Regions from separate parts of the Streptomyces sp. NPDC052043 genome, predicted to be linked through region 3. Evidence: riboswitches for the same ligand, from Rfam matches in the RefSeq annotation. Region 3 holds a riboswitch; each other region holds the start of a gene.

Region 1 (10,145 bases), on a different contig from region 3:
GGGGGACTCCCCCTGGTGCGGCTTGCCGCCGGTCAGCATCTCGTACAGCACGACCCCGCACGCGTACACGTCGACCCGGGGGTCGGCGGTGCCGCGCTCGATCTGCTCCGGGGCCAGGTAGGAGACGGTGCCGAGGACGGCACCGCTGGTGTTCGTCACCGTGTCCACGGACCGCACAAGCCCGAAGTCGGCGACCTTGACCCGGCCGTCGTCCCCTATCAGGACGTTCTCCGGCTTCATGTCGCGGTGCACGAACCCGGCCCGGTGCGCGGCCCCCAGCGCGGCGAGCACCGGCTCCAGGATGTCCAGCGCCGCGCGCGGCTGGAGCGCCCCGCGCTCGCGCAGCACGTCGCGCAGGGTGCAGCCGGCCACGTACTCCATGGCGAGGTAGACGTACGACCCGTCCGTGCCCTGGTCGAAGACCTGCACGACGTTCGGGTGGGCCAGCCGCGCGACCGACTTGGCCTCCCGGATGAACCGCTCCACGAACGAGCCGTCGGCCGCGAGCGCGGGGTGCATCACCTTGAGCGCGAGGACCCGGTCCAGGCGGGTGTCCAGGGCCCGGTAGACCGTGGCCATCCCACCGACGGCGATCCGCGCGTCGACGCGATAGCGGCCGTCGAGCACCTGCCCGACGAGGGGGTCCTGAAGGGTCGTATCCACGCAGGCGAGTCTACGAGCCGTCACGGACACCCACGGGTCGCGGACGATGTCGCGGCGGGACTGAAGCCGACCTGTGACGCGGTACCCGCACGCGTGATAGGCGGTGACCGGCTAGAACGCGGGCCGCTCCGGGTCCAGCCCGGCCAGGCCCTCCGCCGGGGACGACGCCCGGGCGAAGTGGCGCTTGGGGATCCGCCCGGCGAGCCGGGCCAGCCGGCCCGCCTCCACGGCGGCCCGCATCGCCGCGGCCATCATCACCGGCTCCTGCGCCCGCGTCACCGCCGAGGCGAGCATCACTCCGGCACACCCCAGCTCCATGGCCAGCGCCACGTCCGAGGCCGTACCGGCCCCGGCGTCCAGGATCACCGGCACGCGCGCGTGCTCCACGATCAGCTGGAAGTTGTGCGGGTTGCGGATGCCGAGCCCGGATCCGATGGGCGAGCCCAGGGGCATGATCGCGGCGCAGCCCACCTCCTCCAGTTTCCGCGCCAGCACCGGGTCGTCGTTCGTGTACGGCAGCACCGTGAACCCGTCGTCGACCAGCGTCTCCGCCGCGTCCAGCAGCTCGATCGGGTCCGGCAGCAGCGTGCGCTCGTCGGCGATGACCTCCAGCTTGACGAGGTCCGTGCCCAGCGCCTCCCGCGCCAGCCGGGCCGTGAGCACCGCCTCACCCGCGGTGAAGCAGCCCGCGGTGTTGGGCAGCACCCGGATCCCGAGCGACTCCAGCACCGACAGCACCGAGCCGTGCACGGAGGGGTCCACCCGCCGCATCGCGACCGTGGTCAGCTCCGTGCCGGAGGCGACCAGAGCCCGCTCCAGGACCTCCAGGCTGGGCGCGCCGCCGGTGCCCATGATCAGCCGGGAGGTGAAGGGCGTACCACCGAGGACGAAGGGGTCGTCGGCCATGGCTCAGCCTCCCTGGACGGCGGTCAGCACCTCGACGCGGTCGCCCTCGGCCAGGGCCGTGGCCGACCACCGCGTGCGCGGGACGACGGTCTCGTTGAGGGCGGCGGCCACTCCGGAGGGCGCCGCGGTCAGGGTCCGCACGACGGCGCCGAGGGACGTGCCGGGCGTGATCCGGCGGGGCTCACCGTTGACGGAGATGTTCATGGAGTCGTTCATACGGGCTGCTCCGTGCGTGCCGCGGCGTGAAAGCGCCTGGGGGAGAAGGGCCGGACCTCGTCCGGCAGCTCGCCGGTGGTCAGGACGTGGGCCATGGCGTCACCGGTGACCGGCGTGAGCAGCACGCCGTTGCGGTGGTGCCCGGTGGCCAGCAGCAGGCCGTCGAGGCCGGTCGGGCCGAGCAGCGGCGCGTTGTCGGGGGAGCCGGGCCGCAGCCCCGCCCGCGTCTCCGTGAGCGGCAGCTCGGTGATCCCGGGCACCAGCTCGTGCGCGTCGCGCAGCAGCTCGTACACGCCGCCCGCCGTCACCGTCGTGTCCCAGCCCAGCTCCTCACTCGTGGCCCCGACGACCAGCTCGCCGTCGAGCCGCGGCACCAGGTAGACCTGGCTGCCGCGCACCACGGCCCGCACGGTACGGCTCAGGAACGGCGCGTACGGCTTCGGCACCGTCAGCCGCAACACCTGCCCCTTCACCGGCCGCACCGGCGGCAGCACGTCGTCCGGGACGCCCGCGAGCCGTCCGCTGCGGCTGCCCGCCGCGAGCACCACCCGGTCCGCGGCCGGCGCGGTGCCGTCGCGCAGCACACAGCCCGTGGCCCGGCCGCGGGCCACGGTGAGCCGCTCGGCCCAGCCGCGGTGGAAGACCACGCCCGCCCGCTCACAGGCCGCGACCAGGGCGCGGGCGAGCCTGCGCGGGTCGATCTGGTGGTCGCCGTCCACCCGCAGCCCGCCGCGCACGCCCGGCGCGAGCATCGGCTCGAGGCGACGGCAGTCCCGCCCGGACAGCCACTCGGAGTCCAGTCCCGACCGGCGCTGAAGGTCGTGCAGTTCCCGCAGGTGGCCGCGGTCGTCGGCGTCCAGCGCGACGGCGAGGGTGCCGCACCGGCGGTAGCCGAGGTCATGGCCGGTCAGTTCGGTCAGCTCGGCCGCGAAGTCCGGGTAGCGGCGGGCCGAGGCCAGGTTGAGTCCGAGCAGGGTCTGCTCGCCGTGGTGCAGTTCGGTGACGGCGGCCAGCATCCCGGCGGCCACCTGTGCGGCCCCGCCGCCCGGCTCGGGGTCCACCACCGTCGTGGCGAACCCGCGCTGCGCCGAGCGCCAGGCCGTCACCAGGCCGATGATCCCGCCCCCCACGACGAGGACGTCTGACGTACGTGGCGACGACATGGGCGTCCAGCCCCTCCCTTCGCCGGCATGACCCGGATCAGGTTCGTACGGTCGGAGGCCGCCAGCCTCCCTCTCAGCCCGGTGCGTCCGGGCTCCCGCGAGTGCTTGTACCTGGGCCACCCTAGCCCGCGGAGCGCCGCCCCGGTAAGGGAGCCCCGCCCCCGGCCCGCCCTCCGGCAGGTGCCCGCGGGCCCTGACTGACGGTCCGTCAGGTGGCTTATGGTGATCAGATGAGCGACGAGACGCAGGAACAGGGCGCATCCGGGCCGCGGCGCGTGGTCGTCGCGGGCGCGGGCATGGCCGGCGTGCAGACCGCGGTCGCGCTGCGCGAGCAGGGCTTCACCGGCACCGTGACAGTGATCGGCGCCGAACCCCACCAGCCCTACGACCGGCCGCCGCTGTCCAAGGCCGTCCTGCTCGGCAAGGCCGAGGGCTCCGCCTTCGACATCGACTTCGAGGCGCTCGGTCTCGAACTGCGGCTCGGCTGCGAGGCCCTGGCCGTGCGGCCCGACGCGCATGTGCTGGAGACCTCGGACGGACCGGTGCCGTACGACGTCCTCGTCCTGGCCACCGGTGCCGAACCGATCCGGCTGCCCGGCACGGAGGGCGTTGCCGGGGTCCACCTGCTGCGCACCCTGGACGACGCCGAACGACTGCGGCCGGTGCTCACCGAGCAGCACGACGTCGTGGTCGTCGGCGCGGGCTGGATCGGCGCCGAGTTCGCCACCGCCGCGCGCGAGGCGGGCTGCGCCGTGACCGTCGTGGAGGCCGCGGACCGGCCGCTCGCGGGCGCGCTGCCCGCGGAGGTGGCCGAGCCGATGACCACCTGGTACGCCGACAGCGGCGCCGAACTGCGCACCGACGCGCGCGTGGAGCGCGTCGAACCCGGCGCGGTGGTGCTCGACGACGGCTCGCGGCTGCCCGCAGGCGCCGTCGTGGTCGGGGTCGGCGCGCGCCCCGCCACGGGCTGGCTGGCCGGCTCCGGCATCGAGCTGGGCCGGCACGGGGACGTCCTGGCCGACGACCACCTGCGCACGTCCGTGCCGGACGTGTACGCGGTCGGCGACTGCGCCTCCTTCCCCTCGGGTCGGTACGGCGAGCGCCTGCTGATCCACCACTGGGACAACGCGCTCCAGGGCCCGCGCACGGTCGCGGCCGACATCATCGGCCTCACCCCCGTGGTCTACGACCCGGTGCCGTATTTCTGGTCCGAGCAGTTCGGGCGCTTCGTGCAGTACGCCGGTCACCACACGTCGGCCGACACCCTCGTCTGGCGCGGCGAGCGCACCGGACCGGCGTGGACGGTCTGCTGGCTCCGCGAAGGCCGGCTCGTCGCCCTGCTGGCCGTCGGCCGGCCGCGCGATCTGGCGCAGGGGCGGCGGCTGATCGAGTCCGGCACGCCCATGGATCCGCGGCTGCTCGCGGACCCGGCGAGGCCCTTGAAGACGGCGACGGCGTGAGGCACGCCGCCCCGGGTGGACGGGTCTGGCTTCCGAGTGTCAGTGGCAGATGGCACGCTTGTTTCCGTGACCGAGATTGACACGAAGATCGACGCTCTCGTCCCTGCGTGGCTCACGCTTCCCGACATCGCCGAACAGCTCGGCGTCGAGGTGACGCGTGTGCGGCAGCTGGTCAAGGAGGGCCAGCTCATCGCCGTACGCCGGGGTGAGAACCGCGCGCTGCACGTCCCCGCCGCCTTCATCGACGGCGACAAGGTCGTCAAGGGCCTGTCCGGCACCCTGACGCTCCTGCGGGACGACGGCTTCACGGTCGAAGAGATGATCGAATGGCTGTTCACCCCCGACCCGACCCTGCCCGGCACCCCCGCCCAGGCCCTGAGTGAGAACCGCGGCACAGAGGTGAAGCGCCGCGCCCAGGCCCTCGCCGTCTGACCCGGCCACCCGCCTGCGCACCCGGCCCCGGCCCCCCGGCCGGGGCCTCGGCGTTCCTGCGGGCCGGCCGCGCGCGGCGGGTAGGGTCCGTTCGAGTGGTCGGACGATCCACCGAACCGACGAGCCACCGAACCGGCGGACCGTCGAACCGACGAGCCACCGAACCGACGAGCCGGGGGGACCCGCGTATGCCCGAGACCGCTGCCGTAGCCGACGCCCGTGACCGGCTCGGCGACGCGCGCCTGTATCTGTGCACGGACGCCCGGAGACGGCAGGGTGACCTGGCCGGGTTCCTGGACGCGGTGCTGGCGGCGGGTGTCGACGTCGTGCAGTTGCGGGACAAGGGCATGGAGGCCGGGGAGGAGCTGGACCGGCTGGAGGTGTTCGCCGACGCGTGCGCCCGGCACGGGAAGCTGCTCGCGGTCAACGACCGGGCGGACGTCGCCCACGCGGCCGGTGCCGACGTGCTGCACCTGGGGCAGGGGGACCTCCCGGTGCCCGCCGCCCGCGCGATCCTCGGCGACGGCGTCCTGATCGGCCGGTCCACACACGCCGAGGACGAGGCCGCCGCCGCGGCCGTGCAGGACGGCGTGGACTACTTCTGCACCGGACCCTGCTGGCCCACGCCCACCAAGCCCGGCCGCCCGGCCCCCGGCCTGGACCTGGTCCGGTACACCGCCTCGCTCGGCACCGACCGGCCCTGGTTCGCCATCGGAGGCATCGACCTCGGCAACCTGGACCAGGTCCTGGAGGCCGGCGCCCGCCGTGTCGTCGTGGTCCGGGCGATCACCGAGGCCGACGACCCCGGAGCGGCGGCGTCCGAGTTCGCCGCGCGGCTGCGTCGGGCGGGGTAGGGCGCGGCACGGTCCGGCACTTCAGCAGGGGCCGGGCAGGCCCGGGCGTGACAGCCGGGCGTCTCATTTTTCGGACAGTCGGCCCGGCCAGCCCCGCTTGTTTTCGGCCCCACTGTCCGAAGGGTGGACAAGAAGTCGACAATTCCGGCAAATTTCCGGGGCTCGGTTGGGAGACCGCCGTGCCCTGGATAGCCTGCCGGTATGGCCCTCGGAACCGCATCCACCAGGACTGATCGCGCGCGCACCGTGCGTGACATCCTCGCCACCGGCAAGAGCACGTACTCCTTCGAGTTCTGGGCGCCGAAGACGGCGAAGGGCGAGCGCAACCTGTGGAACGCGCTGCGCAGGGTCGAGGCCGTCGCCCCCGACTTCGTCTCGGTGACGTACGGTGCCGGGGGCTCCACCCGCGCGGGCACCGTCAGGGCCACCGAGCAGATCGCGTCCGACACCACACTCACCCCGGTGGCGCACCTCACCGCCGTCAACCACTCCGTCGCCGAACTGCGCAACATCATCGGCCAGTACGCGGACGCCGGGATCCGCAACATGCTCGCGGTGCGCGGCGACCCGCCGGGCGACCCGATGGGCGAGTGGGTCCCGCACCCCCGCGGCCTGACGTACGCCGCCGAACTCGTCCGGCTCATCAAGGAGTCGGGCGACTTCTGCGTGGGCGTGGCGGCGTTCCCCGAGATGCATCCCCGCTCCGCCGACTGGGACGCCGACGTCGCGCACTTCGTCGACAAGTGCCGCGCGGGCGCCGACTACGCCATCACGCAGATGTTCTTCGATCCGGAGTCGTACCTCCGCCTGCGCGACCGTGTCGCCGCCGCCGGTTGCGCGACACCGGTCATTCCCGAGATCATGCCGGTCACGAGCGTGAAGATGCTCGAGCGGCTGCCCCAACTCAGCAACGCCGCCATCCCGGACGGACTCGAAGAGCGCATCCGCGCGGCGGAGGACGATCCGGCGGCGGTACGCTCCCTTGGGATCGAGTTCGCCACCGAGTTCTGTGGGCGGCTGCTGGCCGAGGGAGTGCCCGGGCTGCACTTCATCACGCTCAACAACTCCACGGCGACGCTGGAAATCTACGAGAACCTGGGTCTGCACCACCGGCCGCGGACCTAGACCGGCCGCATCCGCGTGCGACACACTGCGGAGCGGCCACTGGGAGAGGGGCGTACATGGGCTGGACGGTCCTCTACATCGCGTTCGGCATCGTCGCGCTGTGGCTGCTGGGCGAGGTGCTGCTTCAGTACAAGGCGCGGTTGCGCTGGAGGCTGCTGGCCTTCGGCGGCTTCCTCTGCGTCGTCCTCGGGGTCCTGATCCCGTCCGTCGTCGTGATCGGTCTGGGTGCGGTCGCGTTCGCGATCGGCCAGACCTACGTCACGCTGTCCTTCCGGCGCGGCTTCGCGGCGGGCTGGGCGGTCAACCGCCCCGGCGCCGACGGCGACAAGCCGCGCCGCCGCGGCAGGGGCGAGTACCAGGACCCGGACCCGGAGGTCTCCGACCTCGAGGCGTCCGGCGGCGACACCGGCACCATGGAGGCCCTGCACGGCCACGACGACCCGCCCTACGGCCACGGCCACGGTGACGACGACCAGGACGACGTCTTCGCCCCCGCCCAGCCCGCGGCCGCGGAGGCCGCCGCCGTGTACGAGCCGCAGCCCCTGCCCGACGACACCGGTTCCTACGGCATCTACGGCGACTCGGGTCAGCACGCCACGCACTCGCCCTACCCGGGGTCCGGCCAGACCCAGGACCAGTACGCCGCCGCGGCCCAGGGCGCCGAGCAGGGCCACGCGTACGACTACTCCGGCTACGGGCAGCAGGGTTACGGCTACGATGCCTCCGGCCAGCAGCAGTACGCCGCCTACTCCGACCCGTACGCCCAGTCCTACGGCGGCGGCGCCTACGACACCGGCTACGGCGCCCAGCAGGACTACGGCCAGCAGGGCTACGGCACCCAGGACGCCTACGCCGGCGGCTACGGCGGCGAGACCCCGGCGGGCAGGGTGTGGGTCCCGCAGCAGCGCAGCGACGACTCCTACGGCGGAGAACTCCCGCAGGAGCAGCAGCCCTACCCGTACCAGGGCGACCACCAGGGGCACGCGCAGCACGGCACGGGCTACGACGAGCAGTACCGTTTCTGAACACCGTCGTTGCCGAACACCGTGCTGAACGTCCGACGCAGGGCGTTCAGCACGGTCAGCACGCTCCCCGGCTCACTGGGAGCCGCGGAACTCCGGTCCCTCCACGATCAGCCCGGCCACCAGGGCCCCCGACATCCCGGCGTGCGGCAGCCCGCCCCCGGGGTGCGACCAGCCGCCCACGGTGAACAGTCCGGGGAGTCCCGTGGTGTTCGCCGGGTGCAGCAGACGCCCCTGAGCGGCCGCCAGCGCCGGCGCGGGGACGGCCCCGCCCTCCGCGCCCGTCTCCCGGGCGATGTCGGCCGGGGTGCGCACCTCGTGCCAGAGCAGGCGGTCGCGGAGCCCGGGTATCGCCCGCGAGGCGACGGCGATCATACGGTCGGCCTGGGTCCGCGGATCCGCCGGGACGGACGCCGGGACCGTCGCCGTGAGCGTGACCGCCTCGTGCTCCGGGTCCGGGACCAGCGCCGGGTCGTCGGGGCGCGACACCGCGACCGTGGGCCGCTCGGGCAGCCCGGCGGCCGCACCGAACAGCGCGTCGAGTTCGGCCGCGCGGTCCTCGGTGTGCACCAGGGTCCGGTGGGCCGTCCCCTCGGGACGGGCGCCGCGCAGCGCCAGCAGCACGGTCAGGCGACTGGGCGCCCCCGGCTGCGGCGGCACCTCGCCCCCACCGCGCGGGGCCGCACCACGGACCAGGCCGTCCAGCGTCCGGGGAGGGACACCGGCGACCACGAACTCCGCCTCGGCGGGCGTCCCGTCGGCGAGTTCCACGCCCGCCGCCCGGCCGTCCTTGTCGACGATCCCGGTGACCTCGGCGCCGAACACGAACTCGACCCGGCGGGCCCGGCACCGCTCGTACACCGCGCGCGCCAGCTCGCGCAGGCCGCCGCGCACGTACCAGGTGCCGAAGGCGTGGTCCAGGTACGGCAGGACGGCCGCGCTCGCCGGGGCGGTCCTCGGATCGAGGCCGTACGCGAGCGTGTGGCTCTCCAGGAGGGCGGCGAGGCGCGGGTCGCGCAGCTCCCAGGCGCCGACCTCGGCGAGCGTGCCGGCCCGCCGGGTGCGCAGCAGGCGCTTGTGCGGCACCGCCGGGTAGGGGTCGCGCTCGGCCAGCACCTGCCAGTTGGGCCACAGCGGCTCCTCCAGGAGCGGGCGGCGGGCGCGGTCCCAGGCCTCGCGGGCGCGCACCAGGAAGTCGCCCCAGCGCTGCCCGGCACCCGCGCCGAGGGCCTCCTCCAGCGCGGCGACGACGCCCGCGCGCGAGACGTTCGGCAGGGACACCTCGGTGCCGTCCGCGAAGACGTGCCGCGCGGACGGGTCCACCTGGACCAGCTCGACGCGGTCCTCCAGCGGCTCCTTGCCGGTCTTGACGAACAGATCGCGGTAGACCGCGGGCAGCGGGAGCAGCCCGGGCCCGGTGTCGAAGGCGAAACCGTCCCGCTCGAAACGGCGCAGGGCGCCGCCGTACGTCTCCGTACGCTCGTACACCGTCACCCGGTGGCCCGCGACGGCCAGCCGGGCGGCGGCCGCCATCGCGCCCATCCCGGCGCCGATCACCGCAATCCGTGCCATGTGCGTGACTTTATCGACCGCCCCTGACAATCCCTGCCACGGGGCGTTGACCAGCGGTTTCCGCGGTGTGTGGGGCCCGGGCTCAGCCCGGCGGAGCCCCCGCCGCGGCCGCGCGCCGGCGTTTCTCCTCCCGGCGCTGGCCCCGGCGGCGCAGGAAGCGGCGGATCCGGGAGACCAGGAAGGCGACGATCACGGCCCCGGCGAGCAGCAGGACGCCGGCGACGACCGACGCCGCCACCGGGTGGAAGATCGCGAAGGTGACGAGTCCGGCCACCCCGAGGTCCTCGGCCAGGCTCACGACCATGTTGCTCACGGGCTCGGGGGAGGTGTTGACCGCCATCCGCGTCCCGGCCTTCACCAGGTGGCTGGCCAGGGCCGTGCCGCCGCCGACCAGGGCCGCCGTGACGTCCGACAGCGAGCCGCTCTGCCCCGCGAGCAGTGCGCCGACCCAGGCCCCGGCGACCGGGCGGATCACGGTGTGCGCCGTGTCCCACACCGAGTCCACGTAGGGGATCTTGTCGGCGACCGCCTCCAGCACGAACAGCACGCCCGCGGCGATCAGCACCTCCGGCCGTTGCAGGGCGCCGGGGACGTCGTCGCTCAGTCCGGTCGCGCCGAACACACCGAGCAGCAGCACCACCGCGTACGCGTTGATGCCGCTGGCCCAGCCGCTTGTGAACACCATGGGGAGTACGGACACGGAGGCGATCGTAGCCAGCGGGCCGCCCGGCG
Region 2 (10,145 bases), on a different contig from region 3:
CGCCGCGACCATCTCGACCGCTACCCCGTGCGGTCCCTCACCCCGTACACGGTCCGTGACGATCGCACGGTGCTGCGACGCCTGGAGCGGACCCGGCCTCTGGAGCCGGTGACCGAGCGGCAGGAGTACGCGCTGGGGGCGGTCTGCGCGGCGATTCCCCTCACGGTGGGTACCACGGCGGCCGCGATCGCCCTCTCTCTTCCGGCCCACCAGGCGGACCGGCTGATGCCCGCCGCGCGCCGGCTGCAGCACGAGGTGGGACGGCGTCTGGGCTCCCTGGCGCTCTCTATCAGTATCTGAAAACTCACTCCTTGTGATCTGACGTGCACGTTCAGCAAGATGCACCATTGTCACGGGATGGATTCCCGGCCAGTCGACGGCAAACACCGGGGTAGCGATGCGCGAGTCCGTACAGGCAGAGGTCATGATGAGCTTTCTCGTCTCCGAGGAGCTCTCCTTCCGCATCCCGGTGGGGCTGCGGTACGAGACCTGTGATCCCTATGCCGTACGGCTGACCTTCCATCTGCCCGGAGACGCCCCGGTGACCTGGGCGTTCGGGCGGGAGCTGCTGATCGACGGGGTGGGGACGCCGTGCGGGGACGGTGACGTGCGCATCTCGCCGGCCGGCCGCGACGCGCTGAGCGAGGTCCTGATCCGGCTTCAGGTCGGCGGCGACCGGGCGCTGTTCCGTTCCTCGACGGCGCCGTTGGTGGCGTTCCTTGACCGTACGGACAAACTGGTGCCGCTGGGGCAGGAGGGCGCGCTGGCCGACTTCGACGCCCACCTCGACGAAGCCCTGGACCGCATCCTCGCGGAGGAACAGAGCGCGGGCTGAGGCGCCACAGCAGGGGACGAGGACGCTGGAGTAACGCTTCACCACGGCCTCAGGGGGTGCAGGAACGCTTCGCCGACCGGTCCGGACGGCCCCGGGCCCCGGCCCCGCCTCGGGCCCGGCATCAGCGCCTGCGGCGCCTGCCCCTTCCGCCGCGTGCCGGAGCGGGCACGGTGGCCGGTGCCGCGGCCTGCGCCCGCCCCGGGCGGTCGGCCGAGACCACGAGTGCCGCCAGCGCCGTGGTGACCGGCACCGAGGCGACCAGGCCGATCGAGCCCACCAGCGTGCGCACGATCTCCTCCGCGACGAGCTCACTGGTGGCGACGGTCGACATGCTGCTCTGCGCGATGGAGAACAACAGCAGCAGGGGGAGCGCGGCACCCGCGTAGGCGAGGACGAGGGTGTTGACGACGGAGGCGATGTGGTCGCGCCCGATGCGGATGCCCGCGCGGTACAGGCCGCGCCAGCCCATCGCGGGATTGGCCTCGTGCAGCTCCCAGACCGCCGAGGTCTGTGTCACCGTCACGTCGTCCAGGACACCGAGCGAGCCGATGATCACACCGGCGAGCAGCAGGCCGCTCATGTCGATGGACGGATACAGGCCATGGATCAGACCGGTGCTGTCGTCGGTGTTGCCGGTCAGCGCGGCCCAGCCGATGAACAGCGAGCCCAGGACGCCGATCAGCATCAGCGAGATCAGCGTGCCGAGCACCGCGACCGAGGTACGGGCGGACAGGCCGTGACACATGTAGAGCGCGATCAGCATGATGGCGCTGGCCCCCACGACCGCCACGACCAGCGGGTTCGAGCCCTGGAGGATCGCGGGCAGGACGAAGAGGTTCAGCACCATGAAGCTGATGACCAGCGCGACCAGCGCCATGACGCCCCGCATCCGCCCGACGACCACGACGGCGAGTGCGAAGAGACCGGCCAGCAACGCCATCGGGAAGCGCCGGTCGACGTCGGTGACGGAGTACTGCAAGTCCTTGGGCGCCGAGGGCTCGTAGGCGACCACGACCTTCTCGCCCTGGTGCAGTTGCCGGGACTGGTCGGGCTGCACGACCTCCGTGAACGTACGGCCCTTGTCCTGGCCGGTGTCCATCCGGACCGTGGCCTTCCTGCAGGTCCCGGACTGCTGCTGTTGTGCGGAGGATCCCTCGGCGGTGGAGGTGTCGCCGGTCGGGGTGTCCCCGGAGCTGTTCACCGATCCGCAGCTGAGCTCGACCACCTTGACCACGGTGGCCTGCTGCGTCTGCCGGTCGAACCCCACGCCGGTGCGCTCGTGCGACGGGGCGCCCCCCGGCCACAGCACGGCGAGTCCGGCCGCCACCATGGCGGCGAACGGGATCAGGATCGCCGCGATCACCTTGCGGAGGTGCTTCGACACCGGCGCGGCCGGTCCGTGGCTGTGACTGTGCCCGTGCCCGCCACCGCTCCCCGGGCCGTGTCCATGCCCGCCACCGCTTTCCGGGCCGTGCCCGGCACCGGTCGCGGGGCCGTGTCCGTGGCCGGGACCGGTGGCTTCCTGGCCGTGCCGGAAGTCCTGACCGCGTCGGGGTTCGGGCGGCGGATGGGGGAACTGCTCTGTCGTGGTCACCGCCCGATCATCGCAAGAACGGCACAGGCCCACTGTTCACCGCGCCACAAATGACGCTAGCGTGGTGTCACCTTTGCACACGCGGGAGCTCGGAGCACCGGGCTGAGAGGGCGCTGACCTCCGTCTTCGCGATGTTTCACGTGGAACGTGCGATGTTTCACACGAAACGCCGGCTGACGGACACCGCTGCGTCGACCGCCGAACCTGTTACCGGGTAATGCCGGCGTAGGGAGTAGGTCTCATGACCGACAAGGACGTACGCACGCCTGCCTCCAAGCAGATCTCCGGCGACGAGGAGCGGATCGCTCCCGACGCTTTCGGCGGGGAGGCCGGGAAGTCCATCGGCTGGCACAAGGGCTACGTGGAGGGCTCACGCCCCGATCTGCGGGTGCCGGTCCGTCAGGTGCACCTCACCAACGGGCAGTCCGTCACGCTGTACGACACCTCCGGCCCGTACACCGATCCACTCGTCGGCACCGACGTCCGCAGGGGCCTGCCGCCGTTGCGCGAGAACTGGATCGTGGCTCGCGGCGACACCGAGGAGTACGCGGGCCGTCCCGTCCGCCCCGAGGACGACGGGGTCAAGCACACCTCGCCACGCGGCGGTCTGCGCAACCTCGACGCGGTGTTCCCGGGACGGCCGCGCCTGCCGCGCCGCGGCCGCGCCGGCCGAGCGGTGACGCAGCTCGCCTGCGCGCGCCGCGGCGAGATCACTCCGGAGATGGAGTTCGTGGCCATCCGGGAGAACGTCCCTGCCGAGACCGTCCGCGAGGAGATCGCGGCAGGCCGCGCGGTGCTGCCGGCCAACGTCAACCACCCGGAGATCGAGCCGATGATCATCGGCAAGCGGTTCCTGGTGAAGGTCAACGCCAACATCGGCAACTCCGCGGTGACCTCCTCCATCGAGGAGGAGGTGGAGAAGATGACCTGGGCGACCCGCTGGGGCGCCGACACGGTCATGGACCTTTCCACCGGCCGCAACATCCACACCACCCGGGAGTGGGTGCTGCGCAACTCCCCCGTCCCCATCGGCACGGTTCCGCTCTACCAGGCACTGGAGAAGGTGGACGGCAAGGCCGAGGAACTGACCTGGGACATCTACAAGGACACCGTCATCGAGCAGGCCGAACAGGGGGTGGACTACATGACCGTCCACGCCGGGGTACGCCTCGCCCATGTGCCGCTGACGGCGAACCGCAAGACCGGCATCGTCTCGCGCGGCGGCTCGATCATGGCCGCCTGGTGCCTGGCGCACCACAAGGAGTCGTTCCTCTACGAGAACTTCGAGGAGCTCTGCGAGATCCTCGCCGCCTACGACGTCACGTACTCGTTGGGCGACGGACTGCGACCCGGCTCGATCGCGGACGCCAACGACGAGGCCCAGTTCGCGGAACTGCGCACGCTCGGGGAGCTCGGCCGGATCGCCAGGCGTCTGGACGTACAGACCATGATCGAGGGCCCGGGCCATGTCCCGATGCACAAGATCAAGGAGAACATCGACCTTCAGCAGGAGATCTGCGACGAGGCTCCGTTCTATACGCTCGGCCCCCTGACGACGGACGTCGCACCGGCCTACGACCACATCACCTCCGGCATCGGCGCCGCGATGATCGCCTGGTGGGGCACGGCCATGCTCTGCTACGTCACGCCGAAGGAGCACCTGGGGCTGCCCAACCGCGACGACGTCAAGACCGGTGTCATCACGTACAAGATCGCCGCCCATGCGGCCGACCTCGCCAAGGGGCACCCGGGGGCGCAGGAGTGGGACGACGCCCTGTCCGACGCACGCTTCGAGTTCCGGTGGGAGGACCAGTTCAACCTCTCCCTCGACCCGGACACGGCACGGGAGTTCCACGACGAGACCCTCCCGGCGGAACCCGCCAAGACGGCCCACTTCTGCTCGATGTGCGGCCCGAAGTTCTGCTCGATGAAGATTAGCCAAAGCATCACAGAGCGGTTCGGCGGTGCAGCGGCTGAGGGTGCCACGGCGGAGGAGGTGGCTGAGGGCATGCTGCAGAAGTCAAAGGAGTTCGCGGCGAGCGGGAACCGGGTGTATCTGCCGATCGCCGACTGACGATGGGGAAGGCGGTGCTCTATGGCGTGCTGAACGCGGAGCACCGCCTTCGTCCTCAGCGGCGTTGTGCGTTCGAGGCTGCCTTTCGGCCAGCCTGCTGCCACTGACACCGGCGCCGTAATTGTGTTGCCCCGGTGATCAGGGCTCATGAGACTCGCGGCCATGTCGACTGCCGCGCGCAACCTCACGCTTGAGCACTTCCAGTGGATCGACGGCCATGCCGATGTGTGGAAGATCTTCCGCGATCCTCAGGCGTTGGCCACGGTGGTCCGTGGCCTGGTGGAGCCCTTCAGACGGGAGGGCATCACCGCTGTCTGTGGCATCGAGTCCCGAGGCTTCCTGCTCGGGGCGGCAGCGGCCATCGAACTCGGCGTCGGATTCGTTCCGGTCCGTAAGCAGGCCGGCCTCTTCCCAGGAGGCAAGGTCACCCGCCAGACTGCTCCGGACTACCGCGGCAACCGCCATGAGCTGCGCCTTCAGCGGGCGTCGCTCACCCCGGTGGACCGGGTGCTGATGGTCGACGACTGGATCGAGACCGGCAGCCAGGCGACAGCTGTGAGGTCCATGCTCGATGAGTGCGGCAGCCAGTGGGGCGGTTGCGGCGTGATCGTCGACCAGGCCAGTGACCACTGCCGGTTGGCGCTGGGAGTGCGTGGCATCGTCAGCGCGACGGAACTGCCCGCGTGCAGACCGTCGCACGGGTGTGCAGGTGAAGATCAGGGTCGATGAAGATCTCGCAGGACATTCGTCGTGAGCACGGTGTCAGCCGGGCCGAGATCGTGGAGGGGATGGCGCAGAAGTCGAAGGAGTTCGCGCAGGCGGGGAACCGGGTGTACCTGCCGATCGCGGACTGAGGCTCGCCGATCGCGGGAGGGGCGCTCGTGGTGTGCGGGCGTGCCTGGCGCCCCGGCCCGGCGGATGCGGGGCGGGGCGGTGGGCGCGCACGCCGCCCCTGGGAGCGCGGGCTCGACCCTCGGGCGAGGCGCGGTCCTCGGGGTGAGGCGTGGGTGCGCGGCGCTCGTCAGTCCGGTCGGTGTTCCGGGCCTCCGAAGTCCGGGCTGGTGAAGTCGGGGCTGGAGTAGCGCGGGCGGCGGCTCGGGGCTCCGTCGTCCGGGCTGCTGAAACCTGGCCGGTCGTAGCCGAGTTGCGGTATGCGGCCGGTCGGTGCCGCCGATCCCGTGTGCCCCGGTGCGGGCGAGCGGGGTTCGGCGAGCGCGTCGCGCAGGAACGGCAGGATGCCCCGTTCGAGCAGGGCGTCCTGCCAGGCCTCCCTCGCCTGGGCGACTTCCTCGCCCAGTTCGGCGTAGGCGCCGCTGTCGAACGAGGGACGGTTGCGCAGCGCGGTGAGCAGCAGCCCGGCGGCGGCGGCGAGGATGGCGGCCGCGGTCAGGGCGCCGAACACCCAGCCCGCGGTGATCATGGACTGGGCGAACGCCTGGGTCGGGTCCAGCATCCTCAGGGTGTAGCCGACGAGCAGGAAGAGCGCCGCGGCGGTCCCGGCGAGGACGGGGGCGAGCACCGCGACGACGGCGCCCGCGCCCGCGCCGTGGGTCTCGCCGACCCCGCCCGTGGTGGCGGCGCGCCGGGCGGGCCCCGGCTCGGCGGAACCGGGTTCGCTGAGGCGCGACGGGCCGGCCGGCGCCGGCCGACGCAACTCCTCGCGGACCTTGACGTAGTGGAGGTACTCGGTCGACGCGGCCGCCGTGATGACGGCGGTGGCGCTCAGCGCCATCGTGCGCAGCTGCTCCGAGCTGAGCCGCCGTCCGGCGGCGGCGAGTTCCGGGTGGTGTGGGGCGGAGCGCAGCGCCTCATCGAGGATCCGCTCGTATTCCTGGCGGTCCTCGCTCAGCAGGTGCTGCGGAACGCTGTTCATGTGCATCCCCCGATGCTCCGTAGGGCTTGGGGCTCGCATGGCGGCGAGCCGTCGGGCAGAAACGGAGGGGAGCCTGCTACGGATAAGCCGATGGTAGAGCCGTGACGGCGCGCGGTGACAGGGGGTTTCCACAAATTGGGTGCCGACCGGCGCGGTCGTCTCCGGAGGCGAGCTGCCCGGTGAACCGTCAGATGTCGAGGGGCAGTTGCCGAACCAGCAGCTTTCCGGCCATGGTCACGCCGCCGTCCATCGCGATGGCGAGTCCGTCGGCGTACACGTGCGGTCCCTCCACGACCGGCCCCGCGGACTCGTCGCCGTCCTCGGAGCCGACCTCGCCCAGCAGATAGGGAATGGGGCTGTGGCCGTGAACGATGCGGGTGCCGCCGTACGTATCGAGCAGGGAGCGTACGGCGTCGGCGCCGCCCTCGTCGCGGAAGGAGAAGCGCTTGGTGAACTTGCGGAACAGATCCCAGACTTCGTTCACGTCGTTGCGGGTGAGCGTCTCGTGGACGGTGTCGTTGACCTCTTCGATCGAGGCACCGTAGTCGAGGTAGGAGGTGGTGTCGGAGTGCACGAGCAGGTAGCCGTCGACCGCCTCGACGGCGTCGAGACGGGCCATCCACTGCAGGTGGTGGTCCTGGAGGCGGTCCATGTCGGACTTCTGGCCGCCGTTGAGCAGCCAGGCCGCCCGGAAGGTCGCGGTGCCCGCGCCGGAGTTGACGGGCGTGTCGCCGTACCGTTTGGCGCCGAGCAGCAGCAGTTCGTGGTTGCCCATGAGGGCCTTGCAGTAGCCGCCGGCCGCGGCCGCCTCCGCGGACAGCCGCATCACCAGGTCGATGACGCCGATGCCGTCCGGGCCGCGGTCGGTGAAGTCGCCGAGGAACCACAGCCGCGCGGTGCCCGCGCACCACTGGCCGGCGGAGTCGATGAGTCCCTCGTCCTGGAGGGCGGCGACCAGCTGGTCGAGGTAGCCGTGCACGTCACCGACGACATAGAGGGGGCTGGGGGCGGCGGCGGACTGCCGGGTCGGCGCGGCGACCGGGTCGACCGCCACCTGGAGCGTGTCACCGCGCTTGATGACCGGCAGGTCGCGCTCGGTGGGCGTGTACGCGGCCGGGTAGCCCTCCTTGGGCGCCGCGGGGGCCGCGGGGGCCGTCTCGGCAGACCGGGCCGTCTCGGCGGGGTGCGCGCCGCGGGCGTACGGACCGGTCTCGTTCACGTATCCGGGAACCCGGAAGTCGCGCAGCGTAGCCGTCCGCTCCGCCTCGGGTCCCTGACCGGCCCCCTGAGTCATCGACCCCTCCACCATCGCGCCGCCTCTGCACCGCTTCGGACTGCCTGGTCGCAGCGGCCCGCGGTGTCGTGGGCCCATCATAGGAACGCGGATCGCGCCGTGTGATGACCCAGGGGTGGTGAATCGGGACTGGACTCCGGTTCACCGTGGCTTTCGCCCCGATTGGACAGTCTTCGGCGACCCCGCGGCCACCCGTGTTCCGCGACACGGTGTTCTGCGACACGGTGTTCCGCGATGCCGTGTCCTGCGACACCCTGTCCCGCGATTCCGCGGCCGCCCGTCTCCTAACGGTCCTCCGACACACGTGGCGGGCTGACCGTTCTGCGCTGGGTGCGCCGCTGGGACGAGGTGCGCACGATCAGCTCGGTCGGTATGACCTGCTCGACCGGCTGCTCCGACTGGACCCCTTCGATGGCGTCGATGAGGAGCTGGACGACCGCCGTGCCGATCCGGCGCGGCTTCAGGGACAGCGTGGTGATGGGCGGCTCGGTGCTGGCGTACACCGTGGACTCGCTGCAGCACACCAGCAGCAGGTCGTCGGGGACGCGCAGGCCGTAGCGGCGCGCGGCGGCGAGCAGGTCGGTGCCGTTGGGGTCGAACAGTCCGTAGACGGCGTCGGGTCGGTCGGGCCGGGCCAGCAGCCGGTCGGCGGCGACGGCGCCCGCGCACGGGTCGTGGGCGGGGTAGGCCTCGTACACCGGGTCCTGGCCGACGCGCTTGCACCACTGGAGGTAGGCGGTCGTCGACAGGTGGGTGTAGGTGTCCGTCGTGGTGCCGGTGAGCAGGCCGATACGGCGGGCGCCGGCCTCGGCGAGGTGGTCGAGGATGCCGAGGACGGCGGCTTCGTGGTCGTTGTCGACCCAGGCGGTGACCGGGAGCGCGCCGGCCGGGCGGCCGTCACTGACCACCGGTAAGCCCTGCCGCACCAGTTCGCTGACGACCGGGTCCTGGTCGGAGGGGTCGATGACGACCGTGCCGTCCAGGGCGACGTTCGACCACACGTCGTGGCGCGAGGTCGCGGGCAGGATCACGAGGGCGTAGCCGCGGGCGAGCGCGGCCGAGGTGGCGGCGCGGGCCATCTCGGCGAAGTACGCGAACTCGGTGAAGGTGAAAGGTTCATCCCCGTACGTCGTCACGGTCAGGCCGATGAGGCCCGACTTGCCGGTGCGGAGAGTCCGGGCCGCGGCCGAGGGGCGGTACCCCAGCCGGTCGGCGACCTCGCGGACATGGCGCCGGGTGGCGTCGGGGAGGCGCCCCTTGCCGTTGAGGGCGTCGGAGACGGTCGTGATGGAGACTCCGGCGGCGGCGGCCACGTCTCTGATGCCCGCCCGGCCCGGTCGGCTGCCTCGGCGTGAGGTTTCCGCGCGGCTCACCTGGTGCTTCCCTGCTGCTGTCATGGCGAGCCGATAGTAGGGCTCTTGCGGTGGGGTAGTGCGGACGCATATGCACGCGTTGACAGGCACGTTTCTGCATGGTCATCAGGGCCCAAGTGCCTTTGAAAACATGTCAGTTACCCGGTGTCATGTTAGGACGTGACGTGGTGGCACGCATGGGCCTGTCGAGCACTCGATGTCTCGAAGAGGTCTCAACTCACCTTCACGAGGGATGCGCGCCACGGCGCAAGCCACCGGCGCACAGATATATGTGTGACGCGCCCCCCGATTCGTGCCTGTTCGTCCGGAGGTGCCGCTGATGTCGCTGTGACGGACGGAGTCGGCCCTCGAGGGGGTGATGGCTTCCGCCCCATACGCAGCGGCGCCCAATCCTCATAAGGTGTGCAGTATTGGATGCCGGTGGTGGTCACGAGGAGGACTGCGGTGAGCGAGACAAGCCCGAAGCTGCGTGCCGAGCTGGAGGGTATCCCCACCTACAAGCCGGGGAAGCCCGCCGCGACCGGCGGTCCGGTGGCGTACAAGCTGTCCTCGAACGAGAACCCCTACCCGCCGCTGCCGGGGGTCATGGAGACGGTGACGGCGGCCGCCGCCACCTTCAACCGCTACCCGGACATGGCGTGCACGGCCCTGACCGAAGAGCTCGCCGAGCGCTTCGCCGTGCCGGCCTCGCACGTGGCCACGGGCACCGGATCCGTCGGTGTCGCCCAGCAGCTGATCCAGGCCACCAGCGGCCCCGGCGACGAGGTCATGTACGCCTGGCGGTCCTTCGAGGCGTACCCGATCATCACGCAGATCAGCGGGGCGGCCTCCGTGCAGGTCCCGCTGACGCCGGGCGACGTGCACGACCTGGACGCGATGCTGGACGCGATCACCGAACGCACGCGTCTGATCTTCGTCTGCAACCCGAACAACCCGACCGGCACGGTGGTGCGGCGGGCCGGGCTGGAGCGGTTCCTCGACCGGGTGCCCTCCGATGTGCTGGTGGTCCTGGACGAGGCCTACCGCGAGTTCATTCGCGACGCCGAGGTGCCGGACGGGGTGACGCTCTACCGCGACCGGCCGAACGTCTGCGTGCTGCGCA
Region 3 (10,145 bases):
CGCGCCGTCCACGATGCTGCGCTCCGCCGTCCTCCTGCGCGCCTGCGCCCTGCTGGCCCTGTTCGTCCCACTGACCATGGTGGTCGCCGATCTCGCCGCACTGCCGCTGAACCCCTGAGCCCAGCGGCCCGGCGCCGGCGGTCCACCGGCGCCGGACAAGACGTACGAGAAAATCCCGTGGCCGGCGATGAGTTCCGCGCGGGCCCCGGGTCCACCCCTGTGAACGGCAACGAACCTCGATGGGAGAGACCCCGCCATGTACCAGCAGATGGTCTTCGTGAACCTGGCGACGAACGACGTGGCCGCGTCCAGGACGTTCTTCACCGAGCTCGGCTACACCATCAACCCTCAGTTCTCCAGCGACGACTGCGTCTGCGTCGTCATCAGTGACACGATCATCGCGATGCTGCTCAGCAGGCAGCACTACGCCACCTTCACCAAGAAGGAGATCGCGGACTCGACGAAGTCCAGCGAGGTGCTGATCTGCCTGAGCGCGGAGAGCCGCGAGAAGGTCGACGAGCTGCTGCAGAAGGCGGTCGCGGCCGGCGGCACCGCGAGCGGCGAGACCCAGGACCATGGCTTCATGTACGGCCGCTCCTTCGACGACCTCGACGGCCACACCTGGGAGGTCATGTGGATGGACCCGGCGGCGGTGCAGAGCTGAGCCCACGGGGGTGAGGCTCACAGCGGTCCGGGCGGGTGCGTCGGCACCCGCCCGACTCATGCCAACACCGTTGAAACATTTACCTAGTTAATAATGAGGTAAAGTCAACGCCGGTGGGAGGCTTTCAGATTGACACTCCCGCCGGAGCGCTTATAAACCTGAGCCTCCTGGGGTTGCTGGGGGATCGACCTCACCGTCGCCCCAACGCCCCGCAAACCCCCCGCAATTGGGCATCCCGTGAAGGGCAAAGTGGCTATCTTGTCCATATCCCGTCGTACCGCACGCACTGTGCGCATCCTCGGTGTCGCCTCCGCGTCCGCCGCGCTCGCTCTCGGCGCCGCGGGCAACGCGCTCGCCTGTGACATCAAGGACTTCTCCGCCGAAGCCAAGTGTGACGGCGACAACGGTGTCATCGTCGTCAAGAGCATCGACTCCTCCAGCACCTCGGCCACGGTCACCGTGTTCCTCGAGGACAAGGGTGCCGACGCCAAGAAGATCGGCGAGCAGGAGATCAAGGGCTCGCGTCAGGGGACCACGGTCTCCTTCCCCGAGGACTGGCAGCCGAACGCGGTCTACCGGATCCACGTCGAGACCGCGAAGAACAGCCGGTTCAAGGTCAACGCGGACATCAAGCCGAACCTGGTGGCTCCGGCAACCGCGTGCAAGACCGAGACGCCGACCGAGGAGCCGACCGACTCCACCACGCCGTCTCAGCCGGAGTCGTCGGCCCCGGCGCCTTCGGAGTCCGCTCCGGAGTCGGAGGCCCCGTCGCAGGACGCGTCCGCGACGCCGTCCGCCTCGGAGAGCACCACCGCTCCCGCGGGCGCCGAGAACAACGCTCCGTCGCCCGCCGTCGGTGACTCCAACCTCGCCGAGACCGGTGCCGACTCCAACACCGGCATGATCGCCGGCATCGCGGCCGCCCTGGTCGTCGTCGGCGGTGGCGCGGTCTTCTTCGGCCTGCGCCGCCGCGGAGCGAACAGCAACAGCTGACGCCCCCGGCACACCGACCGTGGCCCGTCCCCGAACTCGGGGGCGGGCCACCGTCGTTCGCCAGTGCCGCGACAGGCAACGTTTGCCCCGTCGCGGCACTAGGGCCTGTTGCGAAAGTCCCGCCTGCCCCGCGACGCCATGCACGCTCCCCCAAGCTCTTCGAGCAGGGGGGACCCCCACTCGCCGCACCGGGCCCTGACCCAAGTACATCCAGTACGAGGGCCAGGGCCCGGCACGCCGAGAGCACGCACCTGACGCCGCGAGGCCCGCCCTCCGGGCGGACGACGGGACTTTCGCAACAGGCCCTAGAACGTCGCCCACTCCAGCCAGAACTCCAGCAGCTCCCGCTCGCCGAGCACCTCCAACCCGGGACTGTCCAGGGGCAGCCGGTTGTAGAACGCGAGCAGCACGGAGGTGAGCGGCCCGCGCAGGACGACGGTCGCCTTCTCGTGACCGCGGCGCCAGACGACGCCGTCCTCGGTGAACTCGATGACCCACTCGGCGTGCAGCTCGGGGTCGCCGTCGGTGGCATGCAGATGGATGCTGCGGCCCGGACCACCCAGCTCCCGGGCGTCCTGCTTCGCCCTGGCCCGCTGGATGAACTCCACGATCTGAAGCCACTCGTCGACGGCGTCGGCGGCCACGTCCGCGGCGACCTCGTAGGGCCGGCCCACGGTCAGCGCCGCGTCGGCACGGTGGATCGTGATCTCGTGGGTCATGCGGCGGGCCCAGAAGCCGCTGTCGAGGAGCCCGGCCCAGGTCCACACCTTCGTGTCCGGTCCGGCCTCGCGGAGGGCGTCGACGACCATCTGGCCGGTCTCCGCCAGCCAGGCGTCCAGCGCGGCCGCATCACCCTGCTCCTCGGGGCCCTGGGCGAGCGGGATCTCCTTGCGCGGGATGTTCTCCTGCGCACGGGTCCTGACCAGCGCCTCGGCCCAACGCAGGGCGCCGCCCATGTGCCGTACCAGCTTCTCCAGTGTCCAGTCCGGGCAGGTCGGCACGGTGCGGGACAGGTCCGCGCCGGAGGTGAGCAGGGATCTCAACTCGTCTACTTGAAGGGTGATCTCGTCGCAGTAACGGTCATGGGAGAGCAGCGTCATGCCCGCACACTAGGGCCTGTCGTTTGGATCAGCCCGGCATGATCCACACGAAAGGCCCTGGGTGGCGCGTGGTCAGTCGAGCACCACGATTTCCGCCGTGTCGAACTCCACCGCCACCTCGTCCCCGACCTCCGGTGCCGCGCGCAGGGCGCAGGCCGCCTCCAGGCGGGGGGCGTTGACGGGCTGGAGGCGGACGGTGACGTGGGTGCCCTTGAAGGTGCGGGCGGTCACCGCGCAGGGCAGGCCCTCGTCGGCGGGGACCAGACGGACACCGGCGGGCCGGACGAGCAGGGTGCGGGTGCCCTGCACCGAGCCGTCGGGGACCGGCACCTTGCCCCACGGGGTGACCGCGACCGCGCCGTCCACGCTCGCCTCCACCACGTTCTCGAAGCCGAGGAAACGGGCCACGAACGCGTCGGCCGGCCGCTGCCACACCTCAAGCGGCGTGCCCGACTGGGCGATCCGGCCGTCCCGCATCACCACGACCCGGTCGGCGAGGGCGAAGGCCTCGCCCTGGTCGTGCGTGACGGCGAGCACGGTGGTGCCCAACCGCCCGAACAGCTCCCGCAGTTCGACGACGAGACGCTCCCGCAGCGAGCGGTCGAGCTGGCCGAGCGGCTCGTCCAGCATCAGCAGCCGCGGCCGGGGGGCGAGCGCCCGGGCGAGGGCCACCCGCTGCTGCTCGCCGCCGGAGAGCGCGGCCACCGCCCGCCGCCCGGCACCGGGCAGCCCGACCAGCTCCAGCAGCTCCCCCACGCGAGCGTCCCGTTCGCCCTTCGCCGCGCCGTGCATGCGCAGGCCGAAGCCGACGTTGCCGGCCACGTCCCGCTGCGGGAACAGCTGGTGGTCCTGGAACATCAGCCCCACCTCGCGGCGGTGCACCGGCACCCCCGCCTGGTCCCGGCCGTCCAGCAGCACCCGCCCGGAGTCCAGCGGCTGAAGCCCGGCCACCGCGCGCAGCAGCGTCGACTTGCCGCTGCCGCTGGGTCCGAGCACGCACACGATCTCGTGCTCGGCGACCGCCAGGTCGACGGCGTCCAGTACGGGCCGCCCGCCGAAGCGCACGGTCGCGGCATCGAGGCTCAGCAGCATCTAGAACTCCCCGGTCCGGTCGGTACGCAGCCGCTCGAGCACGAGCAGCGCCACCGCGCACACCACCATCAGAATCGTGGACAGGGCCATCGCCTGGCCGTAGTTGAGGTCGCCGGGCCGCCCGATCAGACGGGCCACGGCGACCGGCAGCGTCGGGTTGTCGGGCCGCGCGATGAACACGGTCGCCCCGAACTCCCCCAGCGACACCGCGAAGGCGAACCCGGCGGCGATCAGCAGCGCCCGCCGGACCAGGGGCAGGTCGACCTCCCGCCACACCCGCCACGGCGAGGCCCCGAGCACGGCCGCCGCCTCCCGCAGCCGTACGTCCACCGCGCGCAGCACGGGCAGCATGGTCCGCACCACGAAGGGCACGCCGACCAGGGCCTGCGCGAGCGGGACCAGGATCCAGGACTGCCTCAGGTCCAGCGGCGGCCGGTCCAGGGCGATCAGGAAGCCGAAGCCGACGGTCACGGCGGAGACCCCGAGGGGCAGCATCAGCAGCGCGTCGAATCCGCGTACGAGCCGGCCCGCCTCCCGCCGGGTGAGCGCGGCGGCGGCGAGTGCGCCGATCACCACGGCGATGGCGGTCGCGGCGGCGGCATAGCTCAGTGAGGTGCCGACGGCGTTGATGGGCGCGACCAGGAAGGTGCCGCCGTCCGCGTTCGTCAGCGCCCCGTAGTAGCGAAAGCCGGGCGCGGCGAGCGAGCGCTGCACCAGCACGGCGAGCGGCAGTACGAGGAGGACGGCGACGGTGGCGAGGACCGCGGCCAGCAGCGTCCACTGTCCGGCGCCGCGCGGCCGGCGGGCGGTCAGTGAGGCGTCCACCAGCTTCAGCGCGGTCTCCCGGCGCTTCACGGTCCAGGCGTGCACGGCGAGGATCGCGCCCACCGCCGCGAACTGGAGGATCGTCAGGACGGCGGCGGTCGACAGGTCGAAGATCTCGGACGTCTGCCGGTAGATCTCCACCTCGAGCGTGGAGAAGGTGGGGCCGCCGAGGATCTGCACCACGCCGAAGGAGGTGAACGTGAACAGGAAGACCATGAGCGCGGCGGCGGCGACCGCGGGGGCCAGCGCGGGCAGGGTGACCTTGCGCCAGGCGGCGAGCGGCGAGGCGCCGAGCATCCGGGCGGCCTCCTCCTGGCGCGGGTCGAGTCCCGCCCACAGGCCGCCCACGGTCCGTACGACGACGGCGTAGTTGAAGAAGACGTGGGCGAGCAGGATCGCCCACACGGTGGTGTCAAGGCGGACGCCCCACAGCTCGTCGAGCAGGCCGCCGCGCCCGACCAGCGCGAGGAACGCGGTGCCGACCACGACCGTGGGCAGCACGAACGGCACGGTGACGACGGCCCGCAGGACCTGCCGGCCGGGGAAGTCGAGGCGCGCGAAGACATAGGCGCCGGGCAGGGCGACGAGCAGGGTGAGCACGGTGGAGGCGAGCGCCTGCCAGGTGGTGAACCACAGCACGTGCCGGATGTCGGACTGTCCGAGCACCTCGGTGATCCGCTCCAACTGCCAGGACCCGTCCGCCTCCAGGCCGCGCCGGACGATCGCGGCCACGGGGTAGGCGAAGAACACCGCGAAGAACGCGACGGGCACGGCCATGAGGCCGAGCCGCGCCGCGTTCCCCGTGCGGCGGCCGCGTCCGCGGCCTACCTGAGGACGAACGAGGTCCACGACTTGACCCACTGGTCACGGTTGGCGGAGATCCTGTCGGGGGCCATGGTCTCGGGGTTCTTGGCCTGGGGCCCGTACTCGGAGAACTCCTTGGGCACCTGGGCGCCTTCGCGCACCGGGTAGACGAACATGTTCAGCGGCATGTCGTCCTGGAACTTCTTGGAGATCAGGAAGTCCAGGAAGGCCTTGCCCCCTTCGGCGTTCCGGGCGTTGGAGAGCAGACCCGCGTACTCGACCTGGCGGAAGCAGGTGCCCTGCGCGACGCCGGTCGGCGCGGTCTTCGGCCGCGGGTCGGCGTAGATGACCTCCGCGGGCGGCGAGGAGGCGTAGGAGACGACGAGGGGACGGTCGCCCTTGGCCTTCCTGCCGCCGGCGGAACCGGAGAACTCCTGGTTGTAGGCCTGCTCCCAGCCGTCGACGACCTTGACGCCGTTGGCCTTGAGCTTCTTCCAGTAGTCCTGCCAGCCCTTGTCCCCGTACTGCGCGGCGGTGCCGAGCAGGAAGCCGAGGCCGGGCGAGGAGGTGGCGGCGTTCTCGGTGACGAGGAGGTTCTTGTACTCCGGCTTGACCAGGTCGCCGAACGAGGCGGGCGGGGTCAGCTTGTGGTCGGCGAAGTACTTCTTGTCGTAGTTGACGCAGATGTCGCCGGTGTCGATGGGCGTGACCCGGTGCTTCGCCTCGTCGACCCGGTACTGCGGCAGGACCAGGTCGGCGCCCTTCGGCTCGTACGGCTGGAACAGCCCGTTGTCCAGAGCGCGGGACAGCAGCGTGTTGTCGACGCCGAAGAAGACGTCGCCCTGCGGGTTGTCCTTGGTGAGGATGGCCTTGTTGACGGCCTGGCCGGCGTCGCCGTCCTCGAGGACCTTGACCTTGTAGCCGGAGCTCTTCTCGAAGTCCGCGATGACGCCCTTGGACGCGGCCCACGAGTCGTGGCTGACCAGCGTCACCGTTCTGGAGCCCGCGGAGTCCTTGTCGTTCGGTGACGAGCCGCACGCCGACAGCGTGACCAGGCCGAGCCCGACCGCGACTGCCGTGAACGTCTTGATGTGCACTGGATGTCCTCCTGGGGGTTGGCCAGGAAGAGACGCGGCCCTGCCCGGGTTCCGCGAGGCAGACCCGGGCAGGGCACAACAGCTTGAGTGATGACCGAACTTCCTACCCAGAATGACCTGGGCGAGGTTCAGAGGGTCTGCGGCCGGTGCCGCACTCTCAGCGCTGTGGCGCTCCCCTGTCGGAATATGAAGATGTGTACGGTCTCAGCCTACCGTCCGGCTACCTTTCAGCTACCTCTCGGTGGCGGCCAGCTGACCGCAGGCGCCGTCGATCTCCTGACCCCGGGTGTCCCGGATGGTCACCGGCACACCGTGGGCGGCGATCGCCTCGACGAACGCCTTCTCGTCCTCGGGCCGGGACGCGGTCCACTTCGAGCCGGGCGTCGGGTTCAGCGGGATGAGGTTGACGTGCACCGGCCTGCCCTTGAGCAGCCGGCCGAGCCGGTCACCGCGCCACGCCTGGTCGTTGATGTCCCGGATCAGCGCGTACTCGATGGACAGCCGGCGCCCGGACCTGGCGGTGTACTCGAATCCGGCGTCGAGCACCTCCCGCACCTTCCACCGCGTGTTGACGGGAACGAGGGTGTCGCGCAGTTCGTCGTCCGGCGCGTGCAGGGAGATGGCGAGCCGGCACTTGAAGCCCTCGTCGGAGAACCGGTGGATCGCCGGCACCAGGCCCACCGTCGAGACGGTGATCCCACGCTGGGACAGGCCGAGCCCGTCCGGCTCGGGGTCGGTCAGGGCGCGGATGGCGCCGACGACGCGGTTGTAGTTGGCGAGCGGCTCGCCCATGCCCATGAAGACGATGTTCGACAGGCGGGCGGGGCCTCCGGGGACCTCTCCGTCCCGCAGGGCGCGCATCCCGTCCACGATCTGGTGCACGATCTCGGCGGTGGACAGGTTCCGGTCGAGTCCGGCCTGTCCGGTGGCGCAGAACGGGCAGTTCATGCCGCAGCCCGCCTGCGAGCTGATGCACATGGTCACCCGGTCCGGGTAGCGCATGAGCACCGACTCCACGAGCGTGCCGTCGAACAGCCGCCACAGCGTCTTGCGGGTGGTCCCCTGATCGGTCGACAGATGCCGCACGACCGTCATCAGCTCGGGAAGCAGCGCTTCCTGGAGCTTGGCGCGGGATCCGGCGGGGATGTCGGTCCACTGCTGCGGATCGTGCGCGTACCGCGCGAAGTAGTGCTGCGACAGCTGCTTGGCACGGAACGGCTTCTCGCCGATCGCGGCGACGGCCTCCTTGCGCTCGGCGGGCGACAGGTCGGCAAGGTGTCGCGGCGGCTTCTTGGCACCGCGCGGGGCGACGAAAGTGAGTTCTCCGGGCTTAGGCATGGCTGTACCAGTGTCGCAGATCCACTTGGGTGACCTGGGACTGTCGGTCTGGACGCCTGTCGCTGGTGGTCGTCATCTGTCGTCGCTGATCCCCCTCGGACGGCCCACAGACGGCCCGGGACTGCACCGGAGCTGGCTGCGTCTACCAGCGTGAATCCCCAGGGAAGAGGGAGTGGAGTGAGCGCTTTACCTCCGGTGAAGTGGCGCCGGCGCTCGCTGGCCTCAAAGTGCGTTCCCCGTCGTTCCCCGCAATACCTGGGCACGGTCTGGCACGAGTTGGCAGGTGGGTGGCCACTCTTACGGAAAGAAGCGCCCCATCTTGCCGTACCGCCACCCCTGTCCGGAAACCCGTGCGGCCGGGGCGCTCTGACCTGGGGTTTCATCGCTGACAACTGTGGGGCACCTGTCACTGTCGGTCGCCGTTGGTCGGTCTCGGGGAGCCTCGGACGGCCCACAGACGGCCCAGGGCAAAGAGTGTCACCCCCGCCGTGCCGGGCTATCGTGCCGCCGTGACAAGCGCAGCGGAGCGCCCCATCCTCTTCCTCGACGTTGACGGTCCACTCATCCCGTTCGGGTCGTCCCCCAGTCGCCTGCAAGCCCCTGCTTCCGGCTTCCAGACGTCCCTCGACCAGGGGAACCCGCTGCTCGGACGGCTTGACCCCGGCCTTGGACCGCGCCTCATGGCCCTGGGTTGTCAGCTCGTATGGGCCTCGACCTGGATGGAGGATGCGAACGAGGCCGTCGCCCCACGCCTCGGGCTGCCAAGGCTGCCCGTCGTGGAATGGCCGGACGCCTGCGCCGACGACAGCCCGCGCGGCCTGCACTGGAAGACCCGCCACCTCGCCGAGTGGGCCAACCGCCGGCCGTTCATCTGGGTCGACGACGAAATCAGCGCCATGGACCGCCTCTGGGTCGCGGCTCAACACCCTGCACCGTCGCTCCTTCATTGCGTCGACCCGACGAAAGGCCTCGTAGACGCCGACTTCTCCGCGCTCGTCGATTGGCTCCGGCTGCGCTGAGATGAGCACCGCTTTAGGAGTTCGATCCCCCAGCCGCGGCCCTGGATCGCCACGGCTGCATGACTGCGCCTACTCCGCCGAGAACCGCGGCCATCCGGTGGTGTCCGCTGTCGTTGATGTCAGCCATAGATGTCAGCCTGCTCTTGATGCCGTGGTCGCTCGTATTACCCGTTCGGGTGCGTACCTCGTGCCGGCGCCCGCGCGGATGTCCAGGCTTGATCTCACGATATGTCTCCTCGTGAAGGTGAAAGAACATGCCCACGTACGTCGCCTTGCTGAGTTGGACCGATCAAGGGGTTCGAAACTACAAGGACACCGCGAAGCGCGCCGAGACCTTCGGCTCAGCGGTACAGAAGCTCGGGGCGAAGCTCCTGAGTATCTACTGGACCGTGGGTCCATACGATCTCGTGGCCATCGTCGAGGCACCCGACGACGAAACTGCCACGGCAGCACTCCTGCAGCTCGATGAGGTAGGCAACGTCCGTTCCACAACTCTGCGGGCCTTCGGCCGAGAGGAGATAGAGCGCATCATCGCCAAGGCGGCCGGCTAACGACCCTGCAGACAGTGCAAGCGATGGCGTCCGGCGAGTCGGCTCAGCGGCCGGGACTGACCCCTGCACCGGGCACGTCTGCGGCACGCGACCTCTTCGTCCCGAAGCAACTTGCGCGGGTGGCCGACCATGGGCCGGTGGGCCTCTCACCTGCTGCGAGCGTCCACAGCCGTCCGCGCTTGTCCGCCGCTGTGCGTCGGCGTTGTCACGCAGTTAGACACTCGCCCGGTGTGCGACCCGACGCTTAGAAGATGCGGGCAAGGCAGTGCGGCAGGCGCTGACGGGCTAGCGCCAATGCCGTAGCGCGCTGCTGGGCGCTGTCGTCATGCGCCCTCGTTGCCGTCAGCACTGCCGTCACCGCCGTCGCTACGCACTCAACGCAGCATGTCGCGGCGGCAGAGACGGCCCAGAGACAGCGTGGGATAACGCGTTGACCTGACTGTGGAGGTGGGGTGTGATCACCCTATGGGTCCTGGCAACAGTGAGACGGATGCAGGCGTGGCCGACGACGCGATCGTCGCTGGGCGGATCATCCTCGGGCTGAAGACGCTACGTGATCGCCTCGGCTGCTCTCTGCATGAAGCCCTCGACGCCTACGTCGCACGCTACGAGGTGCTGCGACGGGAACGTCCGGCCGACTTCACCAAGAGCCACGAGGAGTA

The links. A riboswitch is a leader RNA that binds a small molecule or an ion and turns the genes downstream of it on or off. The one in region 3 is predicted to bind thiamine pyrophosphate.
Region 1: linked by a shared signal. The riboswitch ahead of thiO (glycine oxidase ThiO) and the one ahead of ACIHCX_RS29125 (thiamine ABC transporter substrate binding subunit) in region 3 are both predicted to bind thiamine pyrophosphate.
Region 2: linked by a shared signal. The riboswitch ahead of thiC (phosphomethylpyrimidine synthase ThiC) and the one ahead of ACIHCX_RS29125 (thiamine ABC transporter substrate binding subunit) in region 3 are both predicted to bind thiamine pyrophosphate.

Annotation. Positions count from the first base shown of each region.
Region 1 is NZ_JBIUBT010000001.1:591,503-601,647, forward strand. Features, by position in the region: gene pknB (Stk1 family PASTA domain-containing Ser/Thr kinase) at 1-663, opposite strand, end outside; gene ACIHCX_RS02610 (thiazole synthase) at 775-1,569, opposite strand; gene thiS (sulfur carrier protein ThiS) at 1,573-1,773, opposite strand; gene thiO (glycine oxidase ThiO) at 1,782-2,948, opposite strand; TPP riboswitch at 2,946-3,057, opposite strand; gene ACIHCX_RS02625 (NAD(P)/FAD-dependent oxidoreductase) at 3,179-4,408, shown strand; gene ACIHCX_RS02630 (helix-turn-helix domain-containing protein) at 4,475-4,840, shown strand; gene thiE (thiamine phosphate synthase) at 5,029-5,694, shown strand; gene metF (methylenetetrahydrofolate reductase [NAD(P)H]) at 5,896-6,819, shown strand; gene ACIHCX_RS02645 (hypothetical protein) at 6,876-7,844, shown strand; gene ACIHCX_RS02650 (phytoene desaturase family protein) at 7,917-9,413, opposite strand; gene ACIHCX_RS02655 (DUF4126 domain-containing protein) at 9,496-10,113, opposite strand.
Region 2 is NZ_JBIUBT010000006.1:326,836-336,980, forward strand. Features, by position in the region: gene ACIHCX_RS18355 (IclR family transcriptional regulator) at 1-300, shown strand, start outside; gene ACIHCX_RS18360 (SsgA family sporulation/cell division regulator) at 398-835, shown strand; gene ACIHCX_RS18365 (YibE/F family protein) at 957-2,429, opposite strand; TPP riboswitch at 2,501-2,678, shown strand; gene thiC (phosphomethylpyrimidine synthase ThiC) at 2,671-4,503, shown strand; gene ACIHCX_RS18375 (phosphoribosyltransferase family protein) at 4,666-5,232, shown strand; partial or broken gene ACIHCX_RS18380 (thiamine biosynthesis protein ThiC) at 5,226-5,357, shown strand; gene ACIHCX_RS18385 (hypothetical protein) at 5,525-6,382, opposite strand; gene ACIHCX_RS18390 (metallophosphoesterase family protein) at 6,564-7,685, opposite strand; gene ACIHCX_RS18395 (LacI family DNA-binding transcriptional regulator) at 7,955-9,067, opposite strand; gene hisC (histidinol-phosphate transaminase) at 9,488-10,145, shown strand, end outside.
Region 3 is NZ_JBIUBT010000013.1:98,711-108,855, forward strand. Features, by position in the region: gene ACIHCX_RS29095 (hypothetical protein) at 1-118, shown strand, start outside; gene ACIHCX_RS29100 (VOC family protein) at 257-664, shown strand; gene ACIHCX_RS29105 (LAETG motif-containing sortase-dependent surface protein) at 914-1,657, shown strand; gene ACIHCX_RS29110 (maleylpyruvate isomerase N-terminal domain-containing protein) at 1,963-2,757, opposite strand; gene ACIHCX_RS29115 (ABC transporter ATP-binding protein) at 2,830-3,849, opposite strand; gene ACIHCX_RS29120 (ABC transporter permease) at 3,850-5,451, opposite strand; gene ACIHCX_RS29125 (thiamine ABC transporter substrate binding subunit) at 5,499-6,575, opposite strand; TPP riboswitch at 6,658-6,763, opposite strand; gene rlmN (23S rRNA (adenine(2503)-C(2))-methyltransferase RlmN) at 6,807-7,913, opposite strand; gene ACIHCX_RS29135 (HAD domain-containing protein) at 8,423-8,932, shown strand; gene ACIHCX_RS29140 (GYD domain-containing protein) at 9,187-9,483, shown strand; gene ACIHCX_RS29145 (hypothetical protein) at 9,982-10,145, shown strand, end outside.